3 regions of the Arcicella sp. GW821-FHT09D11 genome follow, and region 3 is predicted to be linked to each of the others. Evidence: riboswitches for the same ligand, from Rfam matches in the RefSeq annotation. Region 3 holds a riboswitch; each other region holds the start of a gene.
What was found. Region 3 has a riboswitch for S-adenosylmethionine ahead of AC07N0_RS07705 (hypothetical protein). Riboswitches for the same ligand answer to the same signal wherever they lie in the genome.
Positions count from the first base shown of each region.

Region 1 (8,344 bases), on a different contig from region 3:
TTGTTCATTTTTTATTTCCAAGCAACCATTTACCTAAGCAATCTTCTTACGAAGGAATCTTAAAGAAGAACCAGATTGACTTAGAGAATATATTATTAAGCTATCTTGATGTTAAACAAATAGATATTGAAGGTGTGGTAGAGGCTTTTTATGTTTCGCTTGGAGACCTCTATCAAGATTTACGTCATGATGCCTCAAAAATTTATGAATGCGACCCAGCCGCAACCAGTGTTAATGAAGTAATCGTGTCATATCCAGGCTTTTATGCCATTACGGTGTATAGGATTGCCAATAAATTGACACAATTAGATGTTTCAGTCTTACCTCGAATTATAAGTGAATATGCGCATGGTAAAACAGGCGTTGATATTCACCCCAATGCAAGTATTGGTGTACCTTTTATGATTGACCACGGAACAGGCATTGTAATTGGTGCAACCAGTATCATTGGCAATAATGTTTCGATATACCAAGGAGTTACTTTAGGTGCTTTGCAAGTAGCCAAAGAGCTTTCGGATACAAAAAGGCATCCAACCGTTGAAGATAACGTAGTAATTTATGCACGTACTACCATTCTTGGCGGTAAAACCGTAATCGGAGAAAATAGCATTATTGGCGGAAGTGTTTTTCTGACCAAAAGTGTTGAACCCAATTCGCAGGTATTTAATACCCATCAACTTAGGATTACTTCTAAAAATGAGGTATTCCAAGAGAAACCTATTTTATCTGAGGTTCATTAACGGATCTCTTTTTATGCTTTTTTAATCTATGTAATCTATCAATTCAGTAGTTAATATATAAAAAATAAATAATAATGAATTTCAATTATTTAGCCTTCGCAGTTCCTTTCTTCTTGTTTTTGATTGGGTTGGAATTCTGGGTATCAAAAAAGAAAGGGAAACATTTTTATAATTTCAATGATACCATTTCAAACCTTAGTGTAGGTATCGCTGAAAGACTTTTGGATGGTCTGACACTCGGACTATTCTATTTTGTATATGATTATCTGTACAAGCATTTTGCTATTTTTCATATTCAGCCAAGTGTTTTATCATGGATTGGTCTTTTGTTAATAACCGATTTTCTGTGGTATTGGTATCATAGATTAGGACATGAAGTAAACATACTTTGGAGCGTACACGTGGTACATCACCAAAGTGAGGAATTTAATTTTACGGTGTCTGCTCGTATTACTTTATTTCAAGCAGTAGCCCGTACTTTCTTTTGGTCACTTTTACCAATTGTAGGTTTTTCGGCTGAAATGATTACTACTATTTTGTTAGTACACGGGTTGTATCCATTTTTTATCCATACCCGTACTGTTGGCAAACTAGGCGTATTGGAATATATTTTTGTAACGCCATCGCACCACCGCGTGCACCATGCTAACAACGACCAATATTTAGATAAAAACTACAGCGATGTGTTTATCATTTGGGATAAGTTGTTTGGCACTTTTGCAGAAGAAATAGAAGAACCAACTTATGGTTTGACAAAACCATTGAATAGTAATAGTTTTTTATGGCAACATTTTCATTTTATGCTTGAAATGGCCTATGCTTTTAAATATGCTACTGGTTGGAGAAATAAACTAAGAATGCTTTTTGGGAAGCCAGAATATATTAACCCTACTTACAGACGAGTATTAGAGCAAAAGTTTGTGATTCATAAAACAGATAAGCTTTATACCACACGGTTTAGAAATTATGTGGTTTTGCAAATGACTTTAATTTTAATCACGTTGTTTACCTTTTTGCTTTTAGAAGGGCAGATTGATTTGTCAACTCAAATAGCTACTACGCTGATTATATTGGTTACGCTAGTGAATTGTGGGGCTATTTTAGAGCAAAGAAGATGGATTTTTTACCTAGAATACACACGATGTTTTCTGATTTTGTGGGTAGGCTATATCCATTTTGAAAATGCCCTTAATCCCTATGTTTTGTTTAGCATCGTTTTAATCGTTACGCTTTATTTCAAAACATTAAATCGCCAGTATTTGCGATTGATTTACGGTCTCCATTAAACCTAAACCAGATTTGTATAATAATTCTTAATTACATCAATTATGGAAAACAATCAGTTCTTAAATAAAATATCAGTTCGTCTGAAACTCAATAACCAGTTTGAACGCTCATTGATGTGGGTTGTTGCCATTGCTATTTATGTTATCGCTTTTAGTGTTTTCATTGGCAAAGCCCCTTTGCTTGATGCGGCTTATCAAGCCAAAGAGTGGCTAGGACCAGATTTCTATTTATACTTAGGCGTAGGTTTGTTGGCTCAATTAGTAGATGGCTCTTTAGGAATGGCTTATGGCATTACTTCTACTTCTTTTTTATTAGGAATAGGCGTTCCTCCTGCTTTGAGTAGTACAAGTGTTCACGTTTCTGAAATGTTCACTACTGGAGCATCTGCTATTTCGCATTATCAGTTTAAAAATATTAATAAAAAATTGTTCAGAGCCTTGCTTTGGGGTGTGGTAGGTTCAGTGGCAGGGGCATATTTATTGTCAGAAATCATTGATGGTAATTTTATAAAACCCTATATCTCGCTATACATGCTAATACTTGGTGTGGTTATTTTGAAAAAAGCGTTTCAAAAAAATATCGCTAAACGTAAAACAAAGCGAGTGGGATTATTAGCCATTTTCGGTGGATTCATGGATGCCATTGGCGGTGGTGGTTGGGGTCCAATCGTTACGTCTTCTTTGTTAGGTCAGGGACGTAACCCTCGTTATGCGATTGGTTCGGTCAATGCCGCAGAGTTTTTGATTACACTTTCTAGCGGACTTACTTTCTTGTTTTTTGAAGGGGTAAATTCTTGGCAAATCATTTTAGGATTGGTACTGGGTGGAATTATTGCTGCACCTTTTGGCGCTATTTTGATTAATAAAGTCCCTAGAAGACCTCTGATGTTTATCGTAGGCTCTGTAGTAATCTTCCTAAGCTTCAAAACGTTATGGAAAGTTTTGCCAGACCTATACCTGTTTATTTCAACAGTTATTTCCCACTGGTAAATGCTACATGTATGAAAAGATGGAACCTTATACTTGTCATATTTCTCTTGTTCTCAGGGAGTTCATTTGCAAATGATTTTGAATTTACCCCAAATTTACAAAATGCATATAGCGAACTTTGTAAATTAAAGGTGCAATCTGCTAAGCAACTTTTAGCCAAAGAACCTGCCAATAATGGTATCAGAATCTGGTTGGAAGATTTTGCCGACATGATTGTGCTTTTTGCTAGCGAAGATGAAAAAGAGTATGAAAGGTTATCTGATAATGAAGATAAAAGGCTGGATTTAATCAAAGATTTAGATGAAGATTCACCTTATAATAAGTTTATTCAAGCAGAAATCAAATTACACTGGGCATTGGTAAAAATGAAATTAGGCCATGAAACCAAAGGTGGTTTTAATGCCATTTCAGCCTATAAATTACTAGAAGAAAATCGTAAACGATTTCCAAATTTTACTGCTAATTATAAAAATTTAGGCGTTTTTCATGTCATGATAGGTTCTGTTCCTGAAAACTATAAATGGGTTACAAAACTATTAGGATTGAAAGGAGGTATTCAGCAAGGATTAAAAGAATTGAATATCGCTGTTAACGATAAAATTGTAGGAAAAGAAGCAAAGTTTTATCAGCTATTTATTCAGTCGAATGTTTTGACGTTGGATGATAATGAGAGACAAGATTTAAGTCAATTTGTGACTAATAATCCTGATAATTTGGCGATTAGTTTCTTGGGTGTATCGATATTGCTAAGAAATAATAAAAGTGAGATGGCGCAGAAAATATTACAGAACAGACCTAACGGTACTGCTTATATGGCCATGCCTATTTTTGATTTATATCAAGCTGAAATCTTATTTAACAAAGGAAACTATTCGCCAGCTATTCAGTATTATCAAAACTATCTAAAAAACTTTCGTGGGAATAGCTTTTTGAAAGATGTAAATTTTAAATTGTTTCTGGCCAACTGGCTAACAAACAATCCTGATAAAGCATTAAATTATTTAGCTAAAATTCCGAATGTGGGCAAAAAATTCTCTGAAACAGATATCATTGCCCAAAATTTTTATGAACAATTTCAGAAAACAAAAGTTTTTCCCAATAAGAATCTTGTAAAGGCTTGTTATGCTTTCGAAGGAGGACATTATACAGAAGCCCTAGCATTTTTGGATAACCTCGAAGAAGATTCATTTACTTCGCAGATTGATAAAGCTAATTTTAATTTTAGAAAGGCAAGCATTTTGCAAAAAATGAATGCACAGTCTCAAGCAATTCCTTTTTTCGAGCGTGCAATGGCACTTTGTGCAGGACAAAACTGCCATTTTGGGGCAAGTTCTTCCTTGCAATTAGGCTATATTTATCAGCAAAGAAATGATAAACCAAAAGCCAGACTTTCGTTTGAAAGAGCAATTGCTTATAAAAAACACGAATACAAAAACTCTATAGATAATAAAGCACAAGCGGCATTAACTGAAATGGGGATTTAATTTTCATTGAATAATTTTTTCAAAAAAAGACATAAATTTTCAGGATAAAATTTGGAATTGTAATATTTAAAATAGAACTTTGTCTATCGAATAAGTAGATTTATAAAGAACGAAGGGAGAGATAAGGCTCTATGATCTTCTGGCAACCTGTAAACCACCATCAAGGTGCCCCAACCTTATTCTAATGATAAATCATAAAAAATCACACAAAAAAATATTGTAATACGCAATACAAAATAGTCTTGTGTTTTACTCAACCTAATACATCATGAGACGTATAGTTATAATCGTGTGCTTAATTTTTGCTTCTATAGCTATTAAAGCACAGCAAATCAATCAGATAGTTAGCTGGAAATATAGCTATGCCAATCCTAGTTTTAAAGTAGGAGATGAGGTAGAATTAGTTTTTACTGCTAATCTGGAAAAAGGGTGGTCTTTGTATTCAAGTGACTTTAAAGCCGATGTTGGGCCACAACCTACTACTTTTTGGTTTGCCGAGAACGGTTCTTTTGAATATGACGGAAAGATTGTACCAGTTAGTCCTTTAAAAAAGGTGGATAAGAATTGGGGATTTGAAGTGTCTTATTTCAAAGAAAAAGCGGAATTCAGAACAAAAGTCAGAATTGTAGAACATTCATTAGACATTTTTGGAGGAATAAAAGGGCAACTCTGCAATGATAAAAAGGGCGTTTGCATCCCATTTGAACAAAAATTTCAATTTTAGAAAATATTTAGAAACCTCTTTCAAAAAATTAAATACAATTCATCAACAATACAGTGAAGTGAAATGACCTCTTAAACCTATTAGCTTGAAAATTAATCAGACAACATTCTAAAAAACTAAACACCATGGAGATTTATTGTGATAACGCCGCTACTACAGCCCTAGATTTGGAGGTATTAGATACCATGATTCCATATCTAACCAATCATTTCGGGAATCCTTCTTCTAGTCATGCGATAGGAAGAAAAGCTAGAGAAGCGGTAGAAGAGTCTAGACAGAAAATAGCTGGACTTTTAAATGCCTCAGAAAATGATATTTTCTTTACTTCTGGTGCTACAGAAGCCAATAATTTAGCCCTTTCTGGAGCAATTAAAACCTATGAAATTAAGCATGTTATAACAAGTAGACTAGAGCACAAAGCAGTTTTACAAACCTTAGGGCAATATAGCCAGAATAATGAATTGGAAATCGATTTTGTGAAAATTGATAGTCGCGGTAATATTGATTTGAATCAATTTGAATGGCTTTTGAAGAATAACCATCAGACGTTAGTAAGCCTAATGCACGCTAATAATGAAATTGGAAATTTTAACGATATTGTAAAAATTGGAGAAATCTGTAAGAAATATGATGCCATTTTTCATAGTGATACTACACAAACCATAGGTAAATATAGGTTTGATATTAAAAAGCTGAATGTAGACTATATTGTTGGGTCATCACATAAATTTCATGGGCCTAAAGGAGTTGGATTTATCTACATCAATAAGTACCGCAAAATACAGCCTCATATTTATGGAGGTGCTCAGGAAAGAGGAACCAGAGGTGGAACAGAGAATGTAGCAGGTATTGTGGGCATGGCCAAAGCCTTAGAAATAGCCTATAGAGATTTGGAGGAATATCATAACTATGTTGCTTTCTTGAAATCAAAAATGAGTACAACATTATATGAATTGTTTGGGGAGGAAATTTCGTTTAATGGAGAAAGCGATTCACCAACAAACAGTTTGCCGAATATCCTCAATGTGGCTTTTCCTCATCTGAAAAAGGGAGGAGTATTAGTAAATCGTTTGGATGCACTGGGCATCGCAGTTTCAGGAGGTAGTGCTTGCTCTAACTTAACCAATAATGGTTCGCATGTGTTGAAAACATTGAATCGTAACCTTGATAAAGATAGCGTTCGTTTTTCTTTTAGTAAATCTAATACGCCCAAAGAAATAGATTTAATTATCAAGACCATCGTAGATATTTACGAGCAAGATATTTTTGTTAAAAAGACAGAACAACAAAAAAATCCTCAATTAATTTTTGCTTAAAAAATTGTATTTAAGCGGTTTTTTACAAAATAAATAGTATCTTTGTCTATCGAATAAATAGAGTAAAAATATAAATTTAAGCGACAGCTTTGTCAAATATTTATTAGAAAGTCGGTGGTTGGCTCTCTTTTAATTTTGGCGAGCTGTCGCTTAAATGTTTTATACAAATCTACTTATTTTGTTTTAAAAAAGGAAATAAAGTAGATTCCACATGCGACTCATTGATTAGTTTACTCAATTCTTTTACCTTCTCTGGATATTGTTTAACAAGGTTGTTCTTCTCAGAAGGGTCTTTTGCTAAATCATACAGCTCTATTGTAGCATCAGGATTGACAGAGGCATTCAATTTTACAGCTTTCCAGTTTCCTTGTCTTACCGCCTGTACTCCGCCATTTTCATGAAACTCCCAATAAAGATAAGCATGCTTTTGCTGGGCTTTATTACCTTTTAAGGTAGGAGCGAACGACAGTCCATCAATATTTTTAGCTACTTTTACACCTGCTAATTCACTGAAAGTAGGGAGTAAATCCCAGAAAGCACCAATATGATTATTTTGAGAATTAGGTTTAATAACGTTTGTCCAACGAGCAATAAACGGTTCTCTAATACCACCCTCATATAAATCACGCTTATAGCCTTTAAAACCACCGCCACTATTGAAAAAATCAGGGTCTGCTCCACCTTCTTTGTGTGGACCATTATCACTCGTAAAAATAACCAACGTATTTTTATCTAAGCCTTCTTGCTTTAGCTTATCTAAAATCTGCCCAACATATAAATCAAGTCTACTAACCATTGCTGCAAAAGCCGCATGTGGATATTCCTGAGAAGTATAACCTCCTTTTGTAGCCTTCACCCCATAATCATTTCCTTTGTAAGGCTTTTCAGCAAATTTGCCTTTATAATATTCAAAAATACTATCGTTAGGCACAAGTAGTTCAGCGTGTGGCAGAATATAAGGTAAGAATAAAAAGAAAGGCTTATCCTTTTCTCGATGATCAACAAAATCTAATGCCTTTTTTTGGATAATATCTGGGGCATATTCTTTATTCTCACGGAGGTTTTGATTTGCTTCTAATATTATCTTCTTCCCATTTTCCCATAAATGATTAGGATAGTAGCGATGTGCCAAAGTCTGACAATTATAACCAAAAAACTGGTCGAACCCTTGTTTGTTTGGGTCGCCTACAGAACCTACTGGTCCTAAGCCCCATTTACCAAAAGCAGCCGTTTGATAACCCGCTTTTTGGAGAACTTCTGCCACTGTTAAAACTGAATCTGCGATAGGCTCTTGCCCTTCTGGGTCAATGCCTTTATTACCTCTGATATAAGTATGCCCCGTATGCTGACCTGTTAGCAAAGAAAAACGTGATGGTGCACAAACACTAGTACCAGCATAAAATTGTGTAAAGCGTACGCCCTGTTTGGCAAGTTTATCAATATTGGGGGTCTTGATAAGTTTTTGTCCATTCACGCCAATGTCGCCATAGCCTAAATCATCCGCTAAAATAAAGATAATATTAGGACGAGGGGCTGTATTTTTTTTGTTTACTTGAGCTGTCGAGCTTTTAATAAAGAAGAGTATAAAAGCAATGCTCAGAATTATTTTTTGCATATTATGATGATATAATTAATTACGATAGAGATTATAAAACAAAAAAGCATAGATAATAAATTAACTTATTACCTATGCTTGCTAAAGACATTTAATGATTAATTATACCCAGGATTTTGTAAGTATAATCCTGCTTTTGTACCAATTTCCGTAGCAGGAACGGGATAAATCAAAAAGTCTGATGTTACC
Region 1 covers NZ_JBWKOV010000016.1:25,942-34,285, forward strand. The annotation lists gene AC07N0_RS22730 (serine O-acetyltransferase) at 1-740, shown strand, start outside; gene AC07N0_RS22735 (sterol desaturase family protein) at 815-2,026, shown strand; gene AC07N0_RS22740 (sulfite exporter TauE/SafE family protein) at 2,069-3,016, shown strand; gene AC07N0_RS22745 (tetratricopeptide repeat protein) at 2,959-4,500, shown strand; SAM riboswitch class I at 4,598-4,694, shown strand; gene AC07N0_RS22750 (protein-disulfide reductase DsbD domain-containing protein) at 4,769-5,224, shown strand; gene AC07N0_RS22755 (cysteine desulfurase family protein) at 5,350-6,540, shown strand; gene AC07N0_RS22760 (arylsulfatase) at 6,710-8,155, opposite strand; gene AC07N0_RS22765 (RagB/SusD family nutrient uptake outer membrane protein) at 8,254-8,344, opposite strand, start outside.
Region 1: linked by a shared signal. The riboswitch ahead of AC07N0_RS22750 (protein-disulfide reductase DsbD domain-containing protein) and the one ahead of AC07N0_RS07705 (hypothetical protein) in region 3 are both predicted to bind S-adenosylmethionine.

Region 2 (8,344 bases), on a different contig from region 3:
TTGTTTCATTAGGGGAGGGATTAAGATGGAAAGGTTAAAACAGCCGTAATACTCATGGCAAGGTATTACGAACTGTCTTGGGGTATGTTAGTTAATTGATGAAACTTATTTCAAACTGGCAGTAGTAACATTTGCCTTTTCATAAGGATTAGGCTCTGCTATTAATCCGTCTAATACTTTATTGAATTTTTTAGTATAATCTTTAAAGTATTTACCCGTTACTTCACCCGTGTAACCTGTATAAATCTCGCGAACATCTCCTTTTCTATCAATAATGATAGTGGTAGGAAAAGCCGCCATTCTATTCAATGCTGCGAGTTTCTCAGTAGCTACTTTTTTGTCAGCAATACCTCCGAAAAGGATATCATATTCGATTCCAAAGAAATCTCGAAGTTTGCCTAATGTATATTTGGCATATTCTAAATCATCTTTTTGCTCAAATCCAATGGCTATTGCTTCTACACCTCGTTGTTTGTTGGCTTTAAACCAAGGTGCTAAAAAGCGAGTTTGGTCAGTACAATTAGGACACCATGTTCCTATAATTTCTACGATTACTACCTTGCCTTTATACTTGTCATCACTCAGAGATACTTGTTTGCCTGTTAAATCAGGGAACGTGAAGTCTAGTTTTTTATAGCCTTCTTTCAAGAAAGTAAGTTTATAAGGGTCTGGTAATGAAGCATTTTTATCTTTTGTTGCTTCAAATTTTTGGGTGATATAAATCCCAAAACTGATTTCACCATCGCTGATGGTGGTTAAATCATCATTGATTTTACCTTTGATAGCTACTGGACTTGGCCCTGTAAATCCTGAAAGATGGAATTCATTACCTTGAATAGTTCCTTCAAGTTCACGGGTATCACCCACTACCGTCATCAAAACACCTGTTAGTTTATTGCCTTTTTGTTCTAATTGAGCAATAGAATTGGCAGCATTAGGGTCTTTACTAATGATTTTTACATTCCATTTCCCTGTAACATTCGTTACGGGTTTTAAATCTTTGCCAGGTTCTACAAAACGGTAAGTTTTACCAAACTCGGCCACGAAAGGCAATGAGTTCCCTCTGAAATTAGGGACAAGGCTCTTATAAACGCCTCTGAAAGTACCTTTCTCGTCAATTTTACCAATCAAAGCAGCATCGTAAGTATTCATTTTTACAAAAATACTATCGCCCGATATAGCCTTTACTTTGAAGTCATCTCGTCGACTTCCGTTCAATAAAGTCAGCGTTGAGGATTCTATGGTCTTTCCTTTTATTTCAAAATTAAAAGGGACTCTTGTTTCATTTACCTGAAACTCTCCTCGCCATTTGCCTTCTTTTAAAGTAGGTTTTTCAACAGCAAAGGACGTGCTTGTCAATGAGAGTGTTAACAATGAAACATTGCACACTCCTTTTATAAAATTATTTTTCATGATTTTTTGAGTTAATCGTCCATCAAGATGTTGATGGACGAAGCTTTGTTGAAGATGATTAACTAAAATAAATTGATAAGCATCGGTCATGATAGACCAAATGAAACTTGACGAGCCTCACCATAGTATTAGGTTTAAATTGTTAAAGGATATAAAAAATGGAGCAATAAAAGGTATATGTTTGGTTTAAGATAATTAGCTGTAATGCCGTCTATTTCTTTAAGAATCGGTCATCGGTCAGTGCTTTTAGAAAAGCCTCTAACTCCATTATTTCTGTTTTACTTAGTCCCAAGGGAGCACTAAGGGATAAATCTCTATTGATGCCATCTTTCACAAAAGCATCAGGCTGATTATAGTATTCTATTACTTCTTTTAAAGTCTTGAATACGCCATTATGCATATACGGAGGTGTAATGGCTACATTTCGTAGACCTGGGACTTTAAAATGCCCTAAATGACTTGAATCTTTTGTAATTTTATACCGTCCTACATCATTGAGTTTTCGTCCATCAAATAACCCTATATTTTTAAATCTATCCGCAGTAAAGTCTTCTCCTGCATGGCAATTGGCACAATTAGCTTTACCAATAAACAGTAGCCGTCCTCTGATTGCCTCTGGACTCATGGCATTATCATCCCCATTGATATAACGGTCGTAGGGAGTATTAGCAGTTTCTAAGGTTTTTTGATACGCCGCCAAAGCATCTCCCAAGAGCTTTTCGGTGGCTTGTGATTTATAAATTTTCTTGAACGCTCTACTATATACTTTATCTTCATTTAATCTTGTTACGGCCTGCATAATCGGAAGATTCATTTCTGTTGTTGATATAATCGGCTGAATAGCTTGCTCTTCTAAGGAATTGGAACGACCATCCCAAAACAAATGTATTCTACCTGCCAAGTTCATTGCAGAAGGTGTATTTCTATCAGTCAAAATGCCGTCAACACCTACACTAAATTGTGTTGTATCAGCAAAAGCAAGTTCGGGTTTGTGGCATGAGGCACAGCTTAATGTTTTTTTAGAAGATAAGATTGGGTCAAAAAAAAGTTTTTCTCCGAGTGCTATTTTACTAGTAGGTTCATTTTCTTGCATCTGATACTGAAAACTCATCAATACAATACAAGCTACCGAGAGTATGCAGAAGCATTTTTTCATGATGGTAATTTATAGAAGAAATATAAAGTCAGGAGAATTTAGAGGTGTTTTCTTATTTAATTAAATATGTCTACACCTCTAAATTTTTCTAAAAGCATTTTATTACGCTATTTATCTGCCCACATCTAGCGTACAAACACTTATTTTCCAGTAGCTTTAGCTGCTACATTGCTTGCTTGAGCCACCAAATTAACGTCTAACTCAAAGTCATTTTCAATAGCTTTGTCACCTAAGTTTTCAAAGAAGTTTTTTGAACGAAACTTAATATCATACTTAGTACGGTCTACCAAAATTTTGGCTTGAGCAGTCGTTTTGTTCTTGTCTACCTTTACAGTAGCTGGAAACTTCACATCATTCGTAATACCTTTGATGGTAAGTTTGCCTGATATTTCATAGTTTTCACCTCCTTTCGACGTGACAGCCGTTGTCACGAATTTAGCTTTAGGGAATTTTTCAACGCTAAAAAAATCATCTGCTTTCAGATGTCCCACTAATTTGGCATTATAGTCTTTATCTGTTAAATCCGTTACCGTCAACGACGTTAAGTCTATATCAAATGAGCCACTTTTCAGTTTATTATTTGAAACGACCAAATTACCAGTACTCAATGAAACGTTTCCAGTATGTGCTCCCGTTACCTTCTTGCCAGTCCATACCAACTTACTAGCCTGATTATCAACGGTGTATACTACGTCACTGCCTTTATTATCATTTGTTGCTTTTGCACTGATTGCGAAAGTCAAAACACTTGTCAGAATTAGAATGATTTTTTTCATGTGAATAATTGAATTTGAGATTATATTATTTGATTAAATATCTGAGTTTATTATTTGTATTATTTATTTAAAGCTACTTCTGAGGCAGGAACAGGTTCTGCAATAAGTTTATCTAATTCTTTATTCCATTTTTTCACATACTGTTTAAAGTATTTTCCTGTTACTTCACCCGTATATCCTGTATGGATTTGTTTCACTTTGCCATCTCTACCAATGATAATGGTAGTAGGAAAAGCTATCATTTTATTCAAGGCTGCAAATTTTTCTGAAGCAACTTTTTTATCAGCAATCCCTCCAAACAAAATATCATATTGGATATCGTACTTATCTCTTAGTTTTCCTAAAGTATATTTTGCATAAGCTAAATCATCTTTCTGCTCAAACCCTACTGCGATAGCCTCAACACCACGATTTTTATTAGCCTTGAACCATGGAGAAAGGAATTGGGTTTGGTCGGTACAATTCGGGCACCAAGTACCAATAATTTCTACAATGACCACTTTACCTTTATATTTTTCATCACTCAGTGATACTTGTTTCCCATTCAAGTCAGGTAATGTGAAATCTAGTTTTTCATATCCTTCTTTTAAGTGCGTTAACGTATATGCATCTGGCAATTCAGCATTTTTATCTTTTACGCCTTCAAATTTCACGTTGTTATAAATACCCAAGCCTACTTCGCCAGAAATACTTTTATCAGGATTAATTTTCCCACGAATTAACCAAGGGCTTGGTCCTGAAAAACCTGTCAGTGTAAATTCATCTCCTTGTACGATACCTTCTAGTTCACGCGTATCGCCAGTTACTTTCAGAAATACACCTTTTAGTTTATTCCCTTTTTGTTCAAAAACTGCTACTTGCTCAGCTACAGGCTCTTTGCTGATAATTTTAATAGCCCATTTCCCTGACAAATTATGGTTTGCCTGAATCTCTTTAGCAGGTTCTACAAAACGATATGTTTTACCAGATTCTGCCGTAAAGGGAAGGAAATTTCCTTTAAAATTGGGTACAAGGCTTTTATAAACTCCTGACAAGGTGCCATCATCATTTATTTTTGCTACTAAGGCAGCATCATAAGTATTCATTTTGATAAATACTGAATCATTCGCAATTTGTTTTACATGAAAATCATCTCTACGTGAGCCATTTAATAATGTGAACGTAGCGTGTTCAGCATCTTTTCCTTTTACTTCAAAATTAAAGGGTACTTGTACCTCGTTCACTTTAAATTCACCACGCCATTGGCCTTCTTTAAGAAACTTGGTTTGTGCTTCGGCAACATTGAATGCCAGTGAACCTATCACTAAATAAGTGAGTGATAGAAATTGCTTCGTAGTTTTCATCTGTTTTAATTTATTTATTATTCTATTAAATATATAGACTTAGTATATTATATATTCAAACAATTACTTATCTGATGAAAAAGAATTCATCAAATACTAAACATTTTGGATTGATGATAACAATGAGGCAAACTCATATTCACATCAATGAATCAATGAATGTTAACTCATGATAAAAAACTGATTGTATGTACGATTTATCGTTAGAATTAGGATGGGGCACCTTGTTGGTGGCTAACAGGTTGCCAGAAGATCATCGAGCCTACTCTCTCCCTTCGTTCATTATAAATCTATTTATTCTATGGACAAAGTTAATTAATTTAATTTGAGAAAAACAAATCTTTATTTAAAAAAATGCAAAAAAGTATTTTTTATCATTTCAAAAGCGCTGAAAATACTTATAGAACGACAAAAATCATTGCTAATTATAGCATTAAAATACCTAATGAATGGGTAATTAATAACCAAAATATACCGAATCATTACTTTTTGAGAAAAGTGCAAAAATGATATAATAGTTAAAATAAAACTCCTTTAATTTAGTAGACTAATGTATAAATACCTTAAAAATCCACTCTATTTATTCAATAAAATATTTGAATTGCACAATTAGAATTGAATTATTAAAGTTTTTTAAAAAGTATTTGCCAAAAAAATTCTCAGATTATACATTTGTCCCATAAGTTTTATAGAGTAATTATAAATGTGTCATAATTACACTTAAGAGTTAATATTTCCTTACTTAAAACAATTCGAATAAAACATTAGCATCTAACCGTGCTAAAACACAGATTTTTTGACGATTACTAGCAACATCAGAAAAATGATGGATAGAAAAGTATTTGCCAAAATTATCAAATTAAACAAAAAAATTATGGACAAACACAATCAATGGAAACAACATTTACGAAACTTTCAAAGTCTTTTTTCCATCATTATCGTCTTAGGAATTACTTCTTTTCAAAGTATTGCTAATAAGTCTATTAAATCTAGCGAACAAATAATTAATGGAATTATTAAAGATGAAAAAGGAGAAGCTTTACCAGGGGTAAATGTTGTCATTAAGGGCACTCAAAAAGGGGCTTCATCTAATCAAGATGGTAAATATTCGATTACAGTCAATCAAAAAGATGCTACCCTAATTTATTCTTTTGTAGGTTATATCTCTCAAGAAGTTAAAATTAGCAATCAAACTATTATTAATATTACCCTTCAACCTGCGGCTAAATCTTTGGATGAGGTAGTCGTAATTGGTTATGGTACACAAAAAGCCAGTGACATTACGGGCTCTGTGGCATCTTTTGATGCCAAGCATTTAGAAGAAAAGCCCATTTCAAGAATCGAGCAAGCTTTGGTGGGACAAATGGCGGGTGTACAAGTAAAACAGCAATCTGGCTTACCGGGTGCTGGACTAAGTATTTTAGTACGTGGAACGGGTTCAATCAATGCTGGTTCTGAACCTCTTTATGTAATCGATGGATTTCCATTGGATGTAGCTGGACAAAGCTCTGATGGGAGTATTGGCACAAGTCCATTAGCTAACTTAAGCGCTAATGATATTGAAAGCATCCAAGTATTGAAAGATGCAGCAGCAGGTGCTATTTATGGGTCACGGGCCGCGAATGGAGTGGTATTAATTACGACAAAAAAAGGTAAGTCGGGCAAGTTAAAAATCAATTTGAATGCTAATAGCGGTATTAGTAGTATTGCTAAAAAATTAGATATCTTAAGTGCTGACGAATGGGTAAATGTTGCCACTGAAGTAGCCAATATTAACTGGGTTCGCTCTGGAACGGGTAGAACAGCCGACCAAACGAATGACCAACGTAGGGCAATTTTAGGGTTGAAAGCAGGAGAATACAATACCTCTTATATGCCCGACGAACGTTGGTCAATAGCAGGACATCCTGGTTTGGAGTATGTAGATTGGCAAGACGCTATTTACAGGAAAGCTTCTTTTCAAAACTATCAATTATCTGCTACTGGCGGTACTGAAAACGTAAGTTATTTCTTTTCAGGAAATTATCTGAATCAGCAATCAACCTTAGTAGGTACTGACTACAAAAGTTATGGCGTTCGTGCCAATATTGAGGCAAAAGCCAATAAAAAGCTCAAATTTGGAATTAACCTCGCTCCTACGTATTCTGAAAACAATACGCCTCAAGGCGACGGGAAAGACAGCCCTATCATGAATATAGCCTCCATTGCTCCTGTAGTAGAAGCAAATGCTGGCTTAAACAGTGGTGCTGGCGAGTTCGCTACATATACATGGAGTAGCCCACGTCTGGTAAGTCCTTATGCTATTTTGAATAATTCGATTGGCTTAACAAAAAATACACGTCTTTTGACATCAATTTATGCTGAGTACTATATTTTACCAACCCTTTTTGCCAAGACTACCATCAACTATGACGACGTAAATCAGCAAACTAAAAAATATGTATCCGACTATGTGGCAGTTGGTGGTGCTGCCGAGCGTCTTACCAATCCTGGCAAAAATGCTAGTGGCTCTTATGGTGGTTATAGAAAGCAAAATTTTGTGAATGAAAACACGCTTAACTTCATCAAAACTTTCGATAAAGTTCACAATGTGGCGGCCGTAGCAGGGGTATCATTTAATAGCGTACATAGCGAAGCTTTCAACATTAGTACAGCAGGTGGTTTTGCCAACAACATCGTAAATACTATCAGTAATGCCATTCCTAACTCGGCCGGGGTGACTGTAACAGGTACTACTACTGAAAATAATAACACACTTTTTTCATACTATGGTAGAATTCAATACGATTACGAAGGTAGATATTTAATCACAGGAAGTATTCGCCGTGATGCTTCTTCAAAATTTGGAGCTAATAACCAATGGGGAACATTTCCATCGGCTTCTATCGGTTGGAGAATTTCACAAGAATCTTTCTTGAAAGATAGTAAAGCAATTAGTGATTTAAAACTTCGCTTTAGCTGGGGTAAGTCAGGTAATAACAACATTGGTAATTATAATGCTATTCCAACATTGGCAGGTACATCTTATAATTTTGGCGGTAATACTCCTATAGTAGCGAGCGGACAAGTAGCAGCAGGATTGGCTAATCCGAACTTGAAATGGGAAACATCAAATACCTATGATATTGGTTTTGATGCTGCCCTATGGAACAATAGAATCAATGTTTCATTTGATGCTTATACCAAGAAAAGTACCGATTTATTATTGAATCTACCTGTGTTAGGAGCTAGTGGCTTCTCTACAAGTTTACAAAATATTGGGTCTGTTAAAAACCAAGGATTAGAATTAGGCATTACTACAAGAAATATTGTAACGCCTGATTTCCAATGGACTACCAATGCCAATATCTCTTTTAACCGCAATGAAGTAATTTCTCTGAATGCCGACGGTTCGCCAATTTATATTCCTTCAGCTTATAGCGGTAGCAATGCCCCTTATATTTTACAGCCAGGTTTGCCAATGTTTACTTATTATGTTACCAAGTCAATAGGTATTTTGACACAAGCCGATATAGATGACCCTAAAGTTGCTAAAATCAAAAACCAGACTGTTGGCGATACTAAATATTTTGATGCCAACAACGATGGCGTAATCAATGCAAGCGACCGCGTAGTGTATGGTCAGCCTAATCCTAAATATACATGGGGTATTACCA
Region 2 covers NZ_JBWKOV010000016.1:36,190-44,533, reverse strand. The annotation lists gene AC07N0_RS22795 (TonB-dependent receptor) at 1-9, opposite strand, end outside; gene AC07N0_RS22790 (peroxiredoxin family protein) at 106-1,413, opposite strand; gene AC07N0_RS22785 (cytochrome-c peroxidase) at 1,625-2,569, opposite strand; gene AC07N0_RS22780 (YceI family protein) at 2,710-3,345, opposite strand; gene AC07N0_RS22775 (peroxiredoxin family protein) at 3,405-4,688, opposite strand; SAM riboswitch class I at 4,883-4,979, opposite strand; gene AC07N0_RS22770 (SusC/RagA family TonB-linked outer membrane protein) at 5,563-8,344, shown strand, end outside.
Region 2: linked by a shared signal. The riboswitch ahead of AC07N0_RS22775 (peroxiredoxin family protein) and the one ahead of AC07N0_RS07705 (hypothetical protein) in region 3 are both predicted to bind S-adenosylmethionine.

Region 3 (8,344 bases):
ACAAGATTGGAATGGAATGGCTTATATGCAATTGAACCATAAAAACAGGGCTTATCAAATAGAAGGGAAAAGTTATGCTGAAAAAGAGGTTCAAGAAGATTTTGAATTAAAAAGAGCTTGGCTGGAAGATGAAATTTGGAATACAATCCGCCTTTCGCCTGAAACTTTACCTGATGGTGATATTGAGATGATTCCAAGTTTAAGTTGTTCACAATTAACCCATCAATTACCAACAGTATTGTCGGCCAAAGCTACATTGAAAGATTATGCAGGAACAGATTTTACCGAGAAAAAGCTAAAGGTTTTCTCTATCAATTACCCAGAAAAAAATCGTTCTATAGAAATTATTTTTCAAGAAGTATTTCCACATAAAATTATGGGCTGGGTAGAAAGTAATAGCAATCAAGGAAAAACTTGGACAACTAAAGCCGTTTTGAAGAAAACACTTCTAAGCGATTATTGGACAAAGTATAGTCCAAAAGATGTAGCATTAAGAGATAGTTTATCTTTGAAATATGGGTTAAGTAAATGAGTAATAGTGTTCAAGTATAAAAACGATTACTCCAATTCTTTCTATTAGCTGGCGACTTAAGTCGCCAGCTAATAGAAAAATGATATAGTACGATGAACTTATCGTATTATTTACAGCTTCTTCAACTATTATATATTATACCCCAAAATACTCTCTGGCGAATCATAGAATATCAAATCTCCTGATTTTTTTCCTACTTCTGCCCAAGTCAAATTTTCTATTTTCATCCCTACAACTGCACAAGTGGGCATCGAGCCAATATCAGCATGGGTAAGGTATTCTGCGAAATAACTGATACTTGGGTTATGTCCAACTAATATTACAGCGTTTATATTTTCAGGAATAGCATTTACTGCATCTAAATAGTGTTTAGGCGAGCTTTCATACAAATCACTCAACACATGTATCTTTTCGTCAGCAATACCCAATTGTTCCGAAAGTACTTTAGCCGTCATTTGTGTACGTTCGGCATTAGAAGTAATGATTAAATCAATAGGATTGATTTTAGGCAATAAATTTCTGCCCATTCTAGCGGCATCAATCATACCACTTGAGGTCAGTGGACGGATTAAATCAGGGCTAACCGAATCTGAGGCTTTGGCATGGCGAACCAAATATAATGTCTTTGTCATTGTCTTTGTTTTGTTTCTATCTTCCAACTACGGTTCCTAATTCTTTTGATATTTGCTTTTCAATTTCTTTGGCTTTCATAAATAAACCCAATAAATGAGTCTGCTCATCGGCATCAGAAGTTTTGGCAAGCTGTTGCATCAAGTCTTTCATTTGTTGGTCATTGAAAGCCTTTTTTAATCGTAAAATATTCTGATAAGCCAAATCTGCTAGCTTATCGTCTTCAGTAGGAACAATAATTTCATATTTCAACCAAGCCTCAGAAGCTGAATAACGTTCAGTAACAAGGTTAATAGCTTCTTGTTGAATAGTTGGGTTGCTGTGACTAATAAAAAACTTAGTATCCAATACGACTCCCTGCATAAATCTTTCTCGGCACATTGTCAGAATATCGTGGTAGATAGGCGTACCAAAATTCATTCCATCAATCTCTGATAAAATATACTGCATCAATGTAACGCCTGGCGCAACCCCTGGGTCTACTTCCTTAATGCCATGACTAATCAACAAGCGTACACATTCTTTTTCTTGCAAAGCGATACCAGTAAGCACCTTTGGGGGACTAACGGGAATATTAGGCTGTATATTTTGTACATTTGTTGTACGATTATTCGGCGTAAAATCTGTTGGAAAACCCGAAAACTCATCTTCTTCTGAAAAGCTTGGTAAATCATCAAAATTTACATTTGGTTCAGGTTTGCTAAGCGTTACTCCCGATGGTAAATCGTTTTGTAATCGCTGACGATTGGCATCTCTTTGGTTATCCTTTTCTCTTTGCTTGCTTCTTTCTAAAGATATCTTATTGCTTTCAGCAATCAAAATCCCTTCATCAATCTGCATTAAACTGGCTGTTTTCTGAAAAAATACCATCCTTTTGATGTTATCAGGAATTTTAGAAATACTCGCCACCATATCTTTTATCAACTCTGCTCTTTTGAAAGGGTCACTTCCAGCTTCTTTGAGTGATAATTCTGCTTTAAAAGTAATAAAATCGCTAGCTGTTTTTTGGATATAATCAACAAAAGCATCTGAACCTATTTTCTGAACATAGCTATCGGGGTCTTCGCCTTCTGGAAAAACGACCAACTTTACGTTAAGTCCTTCTTCCAAAATCATGTCCATTCCTCGCAATGATGCCTTAATACCAGCGGGGTCACCGTCGTACAAAACAGTAATGTTCTGCGAAAAACGAGCAATCAAACGAATCTGATCTATCGTCAAAGACGTTCCAGACGATGCCACTACGTTTTCAATACCTGCTTGATGCAGGGAAATTACATCAGTATAACCTTCTACCAAATAACAAACGTCTTTGGTACGGATAGCATTTTTGGCTTGGTAAATTCCGTAAAGTACATTCGATTTATGATAAACCTCTGTCTCAGGCGAATTTAAATACTTTGCTTGTGTTTTATCGTTTTTCAGGATTCTTGCACCAAAAGCAATTACTTTTCCCGAAACATTATGGATTGGAAAGGTTACTCTATTTCTAAAACGATCAAAGGTTTTCTGATTTTGCTGAACATTTTCATGCTCATTGCTCTTCAAAATCGTCAAGCCAGCCTTTACTAAAATATCTACATTATAGCCATTCTTTAAGGCTTCTTTCGTAAAAGCATCCCAATTATCAAGGCTATAACCCAATTCAAACGTACGAATGGTTTTATCAGAAAACCCTCTTTCTTTAAAATATGGATAGGCTATATTTTTCCCTTCTTCATGCTGAAAAAGATTCTCTTGATAATAGTTTTTAGCATAATTCAGGGCAATGAGTAAACTTTCACGTTCATTTTGTGCTAGTTGTTGTTCGTCTGTAAGGTGCGTTTCTTGGATTTCAATGCCATACTTTTTGGCTAAATGCCGCAAAGCTTCTCCATAGCCCAGTCCTTCAATATCCATGATAAAACGGATAGCATCCCCAGCTTTTCCACAACCAAAACACTTATAAATACCCTTAGCAGGCGATACTGAAAACGACGGTGATTTTTCGCCATGAAATGGACAACAAGCCCAAAGGTTTGCTCCTTTCTTCTTCAAAGAAACATAATCGCCTATTACATCGGCAATATCAGCACTTTGTCGGATTCGTTCTATGGTTGATTCATCTATACGCATACTCAAAATTACACCTTTTTGTGTTGTACAAATCATTTATAGCTTAAAATCGTCAAGAATATGTATTTTTGAAAACCTTTCAATATAACATCAACAAAATGAGTTTATCCTGTCAAAAACATCTTTTTAGCCTTGAAGAAGGTATTCATTATATCAATTGTGCCACAATGGCACCCAATCTTAAATCAGTAGAAGAAGCTGGCATTCAAGGAATTTTGCGAAAAACGCAACCTCAAAATATTACTTCACAAAGTTTTTTTGAAACGACTGAACCCGTTAAAAATGCTTATGCTAAATTAATTAATTGTCCAGACCCTGAACGCATTGTATTATTACCTTCATCGTCCTACGGTATGGCAATCGTAGCTAAAAACTTGTATAGAAAGCCCAATATAAAAGCAGGGCAAGAAATTGTGATGGTCAGCGAAGAATTCCCTTCCGACGTATATGCGTGGGAAGAGGTTTATATCAATTTGGGTTTAAAAATGAGGGTAGTTCATCCGCCAACATCCTTAGAAAATAGGGGTAAAATATGGAATGAAAAATTGCTGGAAGCCATCACTAGCAACACTTGTTTAGTAGTAGTATCGCCTACTCATTGGGCTGATGGCACTTCTTTTAACACCGAAATAATTGGTCAACATTGCCGTTTGGTAGGTGCATTATTGGTATTGGATGGCACACAGTCTGTCGGAGCGATGCCTTTTGATGTACAAAAAGTACAGCCTGATGCCATCATCAATCCCGGATATAAATGGCTTCTGGGGCCTTATACAGCAGGAGTAGCCTATTTCGGAGCTTTTTTCGATGAAGGAAATCCCTTAGAACGTAATTGGATAAATCGGGTAGGTTCTGAAGATTTTAAAAATTTGATTAATTACCAAACTCAGTATAGAGCCAAAGCGGATAGATACAACATGGGCGAAAGAAGCAATTTTATTTTAAACCCTATGCTTACTGCGGCGATAGAACAAATCAATGCTTGGGGTGTAAATGGTATCAATAACTATTGTGATGAATTGCTGAAAGAACCTTTAGAAATTTTACAAGCACATGGCTATTGGGTAGAAGAAAAACCTTACAGAAGTAGCCATTTAGTAGGTGTCAGGATTCCTGAGCATGTCGATTACCAAAAAATTCAAACTGCCTTGCAAGAACGCAAAGTTTTTGTTTCGTTCAGAGGGCAATCTATCAGGCTTGCCCCACATCTTTATAATGACATGAATGATGTAGATGCATTAATGGATGGTTTGTTGAAAGGTATTCAGTAATGTTAAGTTATTATTTTTGACCTTTAAGTAAGATAATTTTACCAACATCCATTTCTATTAGCGGTTGACTTAAGTCAACCGCTAATAGAAATCATTTGAACTTAACAGGTTAACCTATTTTTTTTCCTCCAAAAGAAGATTCTTTAGGGAGAATGTCCAAAAAATTTGCTTTTTCAAGCTTTCACGATTTACTTTGCATCATCAAGTCAATTTTCCTCTGAGGTTTCGACCTCCACAGGTAATTGATTTATAAAGAAGAAGGGAGAGAATAGGCTCTATGAACTTCTGGCAACCTACCGCTCGTAAAGGCAAGGTGCTAATTCCTACCTAGAAATTGTATAGTCGTTTGACTATTTTTTAGGAAATATAAACCAATTACGAAGTACTCTCCCAGTCATTTTTCCATGCTGTAAAGTATTCGTCAGGTTTACGATTTATTTTCGTTTATCGTCATGATTTTGTCGTGACCAAATTTGTCAGCTATTATGTCAAAATTTATTAAAATCACAACGGGCAATTACCTCATTGTTCATGGCTTCGACGCCAACAATAAGGAAATCATAGAAGAAGTAACCGTGACTCAGAAAATGGTAAAGGTGGTAGCCATCAACCGTATACAGTCTATTTCTGAAAAATATATTTTGGTGACGGGCTCGCATGGACGATTGATGTACTGGGAATATGAAGAAAGTTTCGAGGATTTACAAAAGCAATTATCTTATCATTCGCTTTTGATTGCGTAAATAAAGGTTTCACTCAAATGAGTATTGGTGCTCAAGTCTTTTATACATTGAATAATCTTTTTGAATATAATCAAGCCTTTAAACTAGAGGCAGGAGGTATTTTACCAGAAGTAACATTAGCTTATCAATCATTAGGTAAGATAAACGCTGATTGCTCTAATGTAATTTGGGTTTGTCATGCCTTTACGGGTAGTCATGATGTAGAAGATTGGTGGCAAGGGTTAGTAGGCAGAGGTAAGCTATTCGACCCTGATAAACATTTTATCATTTGTGTAAATGTATTAGGGTCACATTATGGCAGTACTGGTCCTCTTTCTATCAATCCAGCTACTGGCGAACCCTATTTCCATACCTTTCCTTTTATTACTATCCGCGATATTGTCAATTCTTTTGATTTACTTCGCGAGCATCTTGGAATTACTCGAATCAAAACGTGTATTGGCGGTTCTTTGGGTGGTCAACAATGTGTAGAATGGGCTATTTCTCAGCCTAATTTGATTGAAAACCTGATTTTGATTGCTACCAATGCGCAACATTCACCGTGGGGAATTGCCTTTAACGAATCGCAAAGGATGTCGATTGAAGTAGACCCGACTTGGAAAGAAAGTCACCCACAAGCAGGTATCGAAGGCATGAAAGCAGCCAGAGCTACCGCCTTGATTTCGTATAGAAATTATGAAACCTATGGCGTAACACAAGCCCGTAAAGATGAGTCTTTGGGCAAAGTGCATCGTGCGATGAGCTACCAACGTTATCAAGGAGAAAAACTAGCTCAGCGGTTTAATGCTTTTTCATATTATGTACTTTCACAGGTGATGGATTCGCAGGATGTGGGTCGTGGTAGAGGGGGAGCTATTCAGGCATTATCGCAGATTAAGGCTAAAACATTGGTAATGGGTATCAAATCTGACGCCCTTTTCCCAATTAATGAACAAGCCTTTTTGGCAAAACATATCCCTGGAGCTACTTTCCAAGCCTTAGATTCGCTTTATGGTCACGATGGTTTTTTGATAGAAAGTCAATTAATTACTAAAGCTATTAAACTATGGCAGAAGTTTGTTAAACTAGATGTCAACCCGATGTATGACTTCTTTAAGAAATTGGAAAGGAAGAATTTGATAGAACAATAGCTAGTAGCTGTAAGCTTTGAGCAATGAGTTTTGAGCTGTCTTTTACTATAATTTAAATGGTTCAATCACTAAATCACTCATTCATTAAATCGCTCAATTCCTCAAAAGAAGTTAGGGTTTCTTTTGAGGAATCAGTCTTCTTCTATGCCAGTCTTTGGGATTATTCTCAAGCATTTTATTAACCAATATATACACTACCATACTACTAACTGTTCCTACGACAGAGCCCGCCAAAACATCTTCAGGAAAATGTTGGAAAAGATAACATCTTGAATAACCTGCCAAACAAGCCAGTAATAAAAAGAAAACAGACCATTTTTTGTTAACCAGAAAAATAGTCAGTAAGGTAAAAACTGCAAAGGCAGTGGTGGTATGCCCAGAAGGAAAACTTAGGTGAATATTAATTTTTACGCCATCAACAAAATACCATTTTATCTGCTTATCCGCAAAAAAAGCCATGGGACGGAGGTTATCAAAACTAAGTTTTAATAAAAACGAAACTAGAGAGCTTAAACCCAAAGAAGCCGTTAGCATCAGTGCTTTATCATAACTAACAAATAAATAACCTAGAATGATAGCCACAAAAAACCATCCTTCACCCAATTGTGTAGCCATTACAAAAAAGGAGTCTGCCCACAAAGCATTATATCGGTTAATCAACACCATTTGGTCAAATTTGTTGGTATTAAGCACCCATACAAGCCCTATAAGCCATACAACGATATACAAGCCAAAATATAAAGGATTGTTTTTTATAATCTGTTTCATAGAGCAAAGGTCGTTATCCAAAAGATATTTGGCAATAAGTACTTGTAATATTTTGTTCAATACTTGTCATTGTAAAAAATAGTCCCTAATTTTGCAGTCTTTTCGATGAAACCAAGTGAATAAGAGCGTATTAAATACATTTAAGATTGACATCTTCCGCCTTGAAAACAAGCATTATGTGCATGAATTTGAGGGAGGTGATGACTTTTTTGTGGCATTAGAGCAAGATTTAATCGAAAAAGGGAATTTTAAAGCTACCGTTACTTTAGATAAATCGGAAGTAATGATTCAATTATTGTATCATATTGTAGGTTCTGTAGAACTCACTTGTGACCGTAGCTTGGATACTTTTGATTTCCCTATTGATATTACTCAGAAAATGATTTTAAAGTTTTCTGACCACACCGAAGAGATTACCGATGAGTTGATGTTGATTGATAGAAATACACAGTATATCAACGTAGCTCAAGATATTTATGAATTCATTGGCTTGCAGATTCCAATGAAAAAGCTTCATCCCCGTTTTCAAGTTGAAGAACAAACATTTTTATCAAGTTTAGATGATGATGATTTAGACGAAGACTTTGAAGATTCAATTTGGGAAGATGATGACGAGGGAGAAATTGTTTATTCTACTTCAACAGGAGATTCAGATGATGATGACGACGATGAAGAAAAAACAAACGAAGATGAACCCGAAATAGACCCACGCTGGGCTATTTTAAAGAAATTGAATAATAATTAATAATTTAGCCACCATACTGGCAAATTACGTTTTTAGATAAATAAAGAATAACATAATAAAGAAATAAGCAAATGGCACATCCTAAACGCAGACACTCGACAACTCGTAGAGATAAAAGACGTTCACACGATTTTGGAACTCCAAAAACAATCACTACAGATCCAACAACTGGAGAAATTCACTTACGTCACCGTGCTCACGTATTTGAAGGAAATTTATTTTACAAAGGTAAAATGGTTGTAGAAGGTTATGCTGTTCAAGCATAATTAATTGATTTTGGCAATTGTCTATCTCTTAATGTGCTGAATATCAACATTCAAGCGAAGAATTGACAAAAAACTATCAGTTTTCAAAACTATTTTCAAACAAAAACGCTGTTTCACACTTCATAAAATGTTATTTTTGTCATT
Region 3 covers NZ_JBWKOV010000002.1:605,032-613,375, reverse strand. The annotation lists gene AC07N0_RS07725 (hypothetical protein) at 1-532, shown strand, start outside; gene AC07N0_RS07720 (SixA phosphatase family protein) at 661-1,164, opposite strand; gene dnaG (DNA primase) at 1,181-3,313, opposite strand; gene AC07N0_RS07710 (aminotransferase class V-fold PLP-dependent enzyme) at 3,376-4,548, shown strand; SAM riboswitch class I at 4,793-4,921, shown strand; gene AC07N0_RS07705 (hypothetical protein) at 5,034-5,291, shown strand; gene AC07N0_RS07700 (homoserine O-acetyltransferase family protein) at 5,309-6,421, shown strand; gene AC07N0_RS07695 (phosphatase PAP2 family protein) at 6,533-7,189, opposite strand; gene AC07N0_RS07690 (YceD family protein) at 7,305-7,934, shown strand; gene rpmF (50S ribosomal protein L32) at 8,006-8,200, shown strand.